DNA from 2 places in the Kitasatospora sp. NPDC101176 genome. Region 2 is predicted to be linked to the other one. Evidence: riboswitches for the same ligand, from Rfam matches in the RefSeq annotation. Region 2 holds a riboswitch; the other holds the start of a gene.
What was found. A riboswitch is a leader RNA that binds a small molecule or an ion and turns the genes downstream of it on or off. The one in region 2 is predicted to bind cobalamin.

Region 1: another riboswitch for cobalamin. It lies ahead of ACIRS1_RS26135 (iron ABC transporter permease); the one in region 2 lies ahead of ACIRS1_RS10665 (HoxN/HupN/NixA family nickel/cobalt transporter).

Annotation. Positions count from the first base shown of each region.
Region 1 is NZ_JBIWPA010000022.1:9,593-13,427, forward strand. It holds gene ACIRS1_RS26120 (CGNR zinc finger domain-containing protein) at 1-391, shown strand, start outside; gene sodX (nickel-type superoxide dismutase maturation protease) at 388-768, opposite strand; gene sodN (superoxide dismutase, Ni) at 1,030-1,425, shown strand; cobalamin riboswitch at 1,524-1,663, shown strand; gene ACIRS1_RS26135 (iron ABC transporter permease) at 1,840-2,904, shown strand; gene ACIRS1_RS26140 (ABC transporter ATP-binding protein) at 2,904-3,680, shown strand; gene ACIRS1_RS26145 (ABC transporter substrate-binding protein) at 3,689-3,835, shown strand, end outside.
Region 2 is NZ_JBIWPA010000005.1:204,007-207,841, forward strand. It holds gene ACIRS1_RS10655 (hypothetical protein) at 1-1,636, opposite strand, end outside; gene ACIRS1_RS10660 (metalloregulator ArsR/SmtB family transcription factor) at 1,688-2,071, opposite strand; cobalamin riboswitch at 2,154-2,347, shown strand; gene ACIRS1_RS10665 (HoxN/HupN/NixA family nickel/cobalt transporter) at 2,379-3,494, shown strand; gene ACIRS1_RS10670 (aminopeptidase P family protein) at 3,612-3,835, shown strand, end outside.

The DNA.
Region 1 (3,835 bases), on a different contig from region 2:
CGCCGCCGAGAACGACGAGGTCCGGGGCGTCGACCTGCTGAACAGCCTGCTGATGGAGTACCCCGTCAGCCCGCTGGTCTCCGGGCACGACTACCTGGACGACGCCGGCCGGCCCCGCTGGCACCTGCACCTCGCCGACAACTCGCCGACCGCCACCGCGCACTTCAGCGCCGTCGCCTGCATGGGCCTGGCCGTGCACCTGACCGAGCTGGGCGCCGACCGGCTCGGCATCTGCCAGGCCGCCCCCTGCCGCAACGCCTACCTGGACACCTCGACCAACCGCTCCCGCCGCTACTGCTCGGACCGCTGCGCGACCCGCGCCAACGTCGCCGCCTACCGGGCCCGCAAGCGCCAGGAGGCGGAGGCCGCGGCGCCGGGCAACAGGCCCTAGCGCGGCTGCGGCGGGCGGACGTCCTCCACCCAGAGGCCCAGCCGGCGGGCCAGGCCCGGGACGGCGGCCAGCCGGCCGCCGAGCAGCAGCCGCTCCAGCCGGCGGCCGGGCGCCAGCCAGGCCGGGCGCGGGCGCAACCGCAGCAGCACCCGGCCGAGCACCAGCTCGTCCGGCACCGGGCCGTAGCTGCGGCTGTCGCTGTCCACCGGCCGGTTGTCGGACAGCAGCCACCAGCCCGCCGGGCGGCGCTCGGCGGCCCGCTTGACCACCAGCAGGTCCTGCTGGAAGGGGTGCCGGAAGAGCACCACCGCGCCCGGGCGGATCGGCGCGCCGTAGCGCACCAGCAGCTGGTCGCCCTCGCGCAGGGTCGGGACCATCGAGGGCCCGGCCACGTCGACCAGCCCGAACGGCAGCGCGCCGCCGCCCCGGGCGCCGCCCCCGGCTTCCGCGCTCCGCGCCACGACTCCTCCTCCCGACCGAACGGTCCCAGTCTGCCGTACGGATCGTCACCCCGTTCGATGTCCGGATTACCCCGGTTCCGGGTCCGCCTTTTGCCCTAGGCCCACCGCCCGATCGCGAAACCCGCAGGGCGGAAGGGTAATCTCGGGCGCGGGAAGACGATCTAAGGAAGGACTCCCATGTTCTCTCGTCTGTTTGCACCGCGCGCCACCGCCCACGCCCACTGCGACCTGCCCTGCGGCGTGTACGACCCGGCGCAGGCCCGGATCGAGGCCGAGTCGGTCAAGGCCACCCAGGAGAAGTACCAGGCCAACGAGGACCCGCACTTCCGCGCCCGCGCCGTCATCATCAAGGAGCAGCGCGCCGAGGCCGTCAAGCACCACATCTCGGTGCTGTGGAGCGACTACTTCAAGGCCCCGCACTTCGAGAAGTACCCGCAGCTGCACGCGCTGATCAACGACACCCTGAAGGCCGCCTCGGCCGCCAAGGCGTCCACCGACCCGGCCACCGGCCAGGCCCTGCTGGACCTGATCGCCGAGGTCGACAAGATCTTCTGGGAGACCAAGCAGGCCTGAGCCTGACGCGTCGCCACCCGACCGCCCCCGTCCGCACCGCCGGACGGGGGCGGTCGTGCGTCCACGGCCGACCCGGCCGGGACCCACCCCGGTAAGGGTTGCCTAGCCTGAGTGGCTGTTATGCTGCCAGGGCGTCCGAGGGGGAAGTCCGGTGTGAGTCCGGCGCTGACCCGCAACGGTGAGCGCGGCCCGCACGGCCGCGCCAGCCCGATCGCCCCCGGCCGCTGACCTCCCGACAACTCGCCGTGGACTGCGAGGGGACGGCGCCGCACGGGCCCGCGCCCGCCCGGCGCCCGCCCCCGCGCGCCCGCGGCCCGAGGCAAGGCGCACAACCCCGGTGAACGAGCGCAGCGAACGGACCGTCAACAGGTGCGCGCGGGCCCACGCCCGTGTGCGGCCCGGCGGGGCCGGCACGTGAGCGGCGCCGCGGCCGCGCCGCCCGCCCGGCGGATACCCGCCCCGCCCCTCGCCCTCGGCCTGGCCGTCGCCCTGCTGCTCTCGCTGGTCTGCGGGGTCGCGCTGGGCGCCGCCGGCCTCGGCCCGGCCCGGGTGCTGCGGCTGCTCGCCGCCGGGCTGACGGGCGGTCGACTGGAGGCCGACGAGGCCGCCGCGTACGCCATCGTCTGGGAGATCCGGCTGCCGCGCACCGTGCTGGCCGCGGTGGTCGGCGCCGGGCTCGCCGCCACCGGGGTCGCCGTGCAGGCCCTGGTGCGCAACGCGCTGGCCGATCCGTTCGTGCTCGGGATCTCCTCCGGCGCGGCCGTCGGCGCCAACGCCGTCCTGCTGCTGGGCGCCTTCGCCTCGCTCGGGGTGTGGGCGATCTCGGCCTCCGCCTTCGGCACCGCGCTGCTCGCCATGGTGCTGGTCTACCTGGCCGCCCGGACCGCCCACGGACTCACCCCGCTGCGCCTGGTGCTCACCGGCACCGCGCTCTCCTACGGCTTCTCCGCCGCCACCGCGCTGATGGTCTTCGCCGCCGCCCGCGGCGAGGCCGCCCGGGACGCCATGATGTGGCTGCTCGGCAACCTCGGCGGCGCCACCTGGGGCTCCGTCCCGATCGTCGCCGCCACCGTGCTCGCCGGCCTGGTCCACCTGCACTGCTCCGCGGGCCGGCTGGACGCGCTCGCCATGGGTGACGAGACGGCCGCCTCGCTCGGCGTGGACCCGGACCGGCTGCGCCGCGAGCTGTTCGTGGTGACCGCCGCCGTCACCGGCACGGTGGTCGCGGTCAGCGGGGCGATCGGCTTCGTCGGGCTGATGGTCCCGCACCTGGCCCGGATGCTGGTCGGGGCCGGCCACCGCCGGGTGCTGCTGGTCGCGCCGGTGGCGGGTGCGCTGCTGCTGGTCTGGGTGGACATCGTCTCGCGGACCCTGCTGGCGCCCGCCGAACTGCCCGTCGGGGTCGGCACCGCGGTGCTCGGCGTGCCCTGCTTCCTGTTCCTGATGCGCCGCCGCGGCCACGCCCTCGGGGGGCGCTGATGGACCTCTCCCTCGACCGGGTCTCGGTCGACCTGGCCGGTGCCCGGCTGGTCCACGACGTCGTGCTGGAGGCCGCCGCCGGACAGGTGGTCGGTCTGGTCGGGCCGAACGGCAGCGGCAAGTCGACCCTGCTGCGCTGCGTCTACCGGGCGCTGCGGCCCGCCGCCGGGGCCGTCCTGCTGGACGGCGCCGAGCTGCACGCGCTCCCCGCCCGCGAGGCCGCCCGGCGGGTGGCCGCGCTGCCGCAGGAGCACTCCGCCGAGTTCGACTTCACCGTCGCCGAGGTGGTCGCGATGGGCCGGCTGCCGCACCGGAGCGGGCTGGGCGGGCCGGGCCCGGACGACCGCGCGCGCTGCGCCCGGGCGCTGCGCCGGGTCGGCGCCGAGCACCTGGCCGGACGGGGCTTCCCGAGCCTGTCCGGCGGCGAGAAGCAGCGGGTGCTGATCGCCCGCGCACTGGTCCAGGACCCGCGGCTGCTGGTGCTCGACGAACCCACCAACCATCTGGACATCGCCCACCAGTTGGACGTGCTGGCGCTGGTCCGGGAGGCCGGGCCTACGGTGCTCACCGCCCTGCACGACCTCAACCTGGCGGCCGGCCACTGCGACCTGCTGTACGTGCTGCGGGCCGGCCGGATCGTCGCCTCCGGGCCGCCCGCCGAGGTGCTCCGGCCCGACCTGCTGGCCGAGGTGTTCGGCGTCCGGGCCACCCCCGTCCGGCACCCGGTGACCGGCGCCCTCCATCTGCTCTTCGACCGTGTCCACCCCACCCGCTAGGAACCCGCTTGCGCACCAAGGCCGTTGCCTCCGCCGCCCTGCTCGCCCTCGGACTCACCGCCTGCGGCGCGGAGATCGCCCCCGGCGACGCCACCGCCGGCTCCGCCCACTACCCGGTGACCGTGCAGAACTGCGGCACCGCGCTCACCTTCGAC
Region 2 (3,835 bases):
GGCCGTGGTCGGGCAGGGTGCCGGGGGCGCCGCCCTCGGCGAGCCAGAGCGCGACGGCCGCGCCGAGCAGCAGCGGGTCGAGCCGGGGCTCGGCGCCGGCCCACGGGGCCTCGGCGCGTGCCTCCAGGAGCTCGCCGGTGCGCAGCCGGAGCGCGCAGCGGTCCCGGGCGAGGGCGGCCACCGTCACGGCGAGGCCGGGGATCCCGTCGGCGGCCTCGACGATCCAGCGCCCGGCCGGCTCCTCGGCGTCGACCTCCGTCCTGGCCAGGACCTCGGCCACGGAGCGCAGTTCCACCGTGGTCTCGGCGGCGTCCAGGGCGAAGAAGCCCCGGGGGTGGCCCTGCGGGTCGATCGGGTACCGGCGTACCGAGACCTCGCCGTCCGCGCACTCGCCCTCGACGTCGTAGGCGGTCGGCCGCTCCGCCGGGAGCGGTACCGGGGCCGGGTAGGGCGGCAGGGCGGTGGGGGTGGTGAGGTCGTCGACCTTGTCCGTCAGGAAGCCGAACAGGACGGGGGCCAGGGCCGGGACGGCCCGGTCGCGCTGGCCGAGGGAGCGGTCGGTGACGGGGCGCAGCAGCTCCGGGTCGTACGTCGCGACGGCCGCTTCGAGCTGGGCGTGCAGGTCGCCGTCCGGGTCGAGCGCGGGTGCCGCCTGGCCGAAGGCGTAGGTGGGGGATCCCGGGTCGAGTTCGGCGGCGCCGGTGGCCACCAGCAGGGTGGGGCGGTCCAATGCCGCGCCGTAGAAGGAGACCGATCCGTGGTCGCCGATCAGCAGGTCGGCGGCGACGAGGGCGGTCTGCCAGCCCTGGTGCGGGGGGATCAGCCTGAGGCCGGAGCCCCGGGCCGTGGCCAGCAGCAGTTCGGGGTCGTGCCGGTCCCAGACGTTGGGGTGCAGGACCACGGCCACGGTGTACTCGTCGGCGGGGAGCGCGGTGACCAGCCGGCGCGGCAGGTCGAGGCAGTGCGCCGCCAGGGAGTGCCTGCTCCAGGTGGAGGTGACGACGACGAGGCGCCGGCCGTCGACGGCCCCGAGGGCGGCGCGGTAGGCGTCCCGCCGGCCGCGGCTGGCCAGCATCCTGGCGAAGGTGAGGTCGCCGACCTCCCGTGCGTGCGGCAGCGCCTCGGGGCAGGTGGCCGCCAGCCGCTCGAACTGCTCCTCGTGTGACAGCCCGATGACCGCGGGGAAGACCCGCCCCCGGTGGGTGAGCTCCTGACGGGACAGGCCGGCGGCACTGACCCCGTCCCCGGTGGACTCGGCGACCAGGCGGTTGTAGCCGGCGCCGTGGGGGAGGACGACGAGCGGGGCGCGCAGCCGGTGCATGGAGGCGTGGACCGCGCAGGACACCGCGAGGTCGAACTCGTACCGGACGGCCTCCTCCCACGGGATGACCGTGACGGCGGGCTGCTGGTCGGCCAGGTAGGGGCCGAGGCCCGCCGTGAACGCCGAGCCCGGGTTGACGGTGAGGTAGCACCGGACGCCGAGCTGCGGGCGGACGAGCAGGGTGAGCACGTCGAGCACCCGGGTGGCCGAGGTGAGCGTGCGGGCGACTGCGAGGACGCGGGCCCGGACGGGCCAGGTCTCCCAGCGGTCTTCGTCGGGCCAGGGCCGGGGCCGGCGCCGCAGGCGGTTCAGCACACGAAGATCGTACTCATCCGGCCCCGCTCCGGCGGGTCCGTCCGGGGCGGGTCAGCCGGTGGCAGCGGTGGGTTCGTGGTGGTCGGCGGCGGCGCAGGGGTCGAGGAGGGGGCGCAGGGCGTCGTCGACGAGCCGGTAGCGCACGACGCGTCCGTCGCGGTCGCCGGTGACCACGCCGGCGGTGCGGAGCAGTCGGAGGGCCTGGGAGACGGCGGGGTCGCGCATGCCGGTGGCGACGGCGAGGTCGGTCACGGCGAGCGGACCGGCGCGGTGCAGGGCGAGCAGGAGGGCGAGCCGGCCCGGGTCGGCGAGCAGGGAGAACCGCTCGGCCCAGGTGCGGACGTGCGCGGTGTCGCCGATGGCGGCGATGGCCTCGCAGACCCGGTGTCCGTCGATGGTGCGGTGGTCCGCGCGGTCGGCCGGTACGAGATGCATGCGGACATTCTCGCAGGCCGGGGCCTGTGATCCTGGACACCTGCGCAGGTGCGCAGCCTTGCATGGGTGGAGCCGGGCCCCCTACGGTGTTGCCCGCCGTGGTGCTCGGGAAGACCGGTGACGGACCCTCAGGGGTCCCAGTCCGGAGCGGCCCTCGCCACTGTGATCGGGGGGAGTCGTCCGTATCCACGACGCCACTGGGCGCTTCGCGCGTCCGGGAAGGCGGGTACGGGTGCCCCGTAAGCCAGGAGACCGGCCACGGCATCTCACGAAGTCTTTCCACGAGGTGCTGGAGCGTGATCCCCGTATGACCCTGCCCGAAACCGCCGCCCCCGGGGCGCCGGCGGCGCCGTCCGCACTGCCGACGTTCCGCTGGAAGCGCGAGGACACCGTCCGCACGGCCGGACTGATGGGCGTGATCCTGGCCATGCACGTGGTCGCGTTCGGGACGCTGTTCTTCCTGGTCGCGCCCCACAACTACGCGGTCGGCACCCAGGTCTTCGGGGTGGGCCTGGGCATCACCGCGTACACCCTCGGCATGCGGCACGCCTTCGACGCCGACCACATCGCGGTGATCGACAACACCACCCGCAAGCTGATGGCGGACGGCAAGCGCCCGGTGTCGGTGGGCTTCTGGTTCGCCCTCGGGCACTCCTCGATGGTGGTCATCATGGCCGCCCTGGTGGCGGGCGGCGCCCAGCTGGCCAACACCCTGATGGACGACGAGTCGACGACCCACCAGTGGCTGGGGATGGTCGGCACGACGGCCTCCGGCGCGTTCCTGTACCTGATCGGCGCGCTCAACCTGGCGGCGCTGGTGGGCATCCTCAAGGTGTTCCGGGCGATGCGGGCCGGGAAGTACGACGAGGCGCAGCTGGAGGAGCACCTGAACTCGCGCGGCTTCCTGGCGAGGGTGCTGAACCGGGCGACGCGGTCGATCACCCGGCCGGGGCAGATGTTCCCGGTGGGCATGGTGCTGGGCCTGGGCTTCGACACCGCGACCGAGGTCACCCTGATGGTGATGGCGGGCTCGGGCGCGGCGGCCGGGCTGCCCTGGTACGCGATCGTCTGCCTGCCGCTGCTCTTCGCCGCCGGGATGAGCCTGTTCGACACGCTGGACGGGACGTTCATGAACTTCGCGTACCAGTGGGCCTTCTCCAACCCGGTGCGCAAGGTGTACTACAACCTGACGATCACGGGGCTGTCGATCGCGGTGGCCTTCGTCATCGGCACGATCGAACTGGTCGGCGTGCTGCACGAGAAGCTCGACCTGACCGACCCGGTGAGCGGTTGGATCGCGGACATCTCGCTGGACAACGTCGGGTACGCGATCGCCGGGTTGTTCGTGGTGGTCTGGGCCGCGGCGATCGGCTACTGGAAGCTGGCCGGGGTCGAGCAGCGCTGGCAGCCGTCCGAGCAGTGACAGCCCCCGGCGGGCCGGTCGGCCCGGGGTGCGAGCCGGGGCGTGCGGGCAGCGGTGACGTGCCCCCTCGGGAGTGCTCGGCGGGCGGAACGGGGTGCGGCTTCGTAGGCTCGACGCATGTCTGATGCGTACGCGGGTCGGCGGGAGCGGGTGAGGGAGCACTGCAGTGCGGCCGGGGCCGATGCGGCGCTGATCACCCGGGCGGCGAACGTGCGGTATCTGACCGGCTGCGCGCCCTGCGGGGCGACGCTGCTGCTCACCAGGGACCGCGCACTGCTGGCGCTGCCGGACGACCTGCCGCCGGACGACACCGGGGAGCACCTGATCGCCCCGGACGTCAC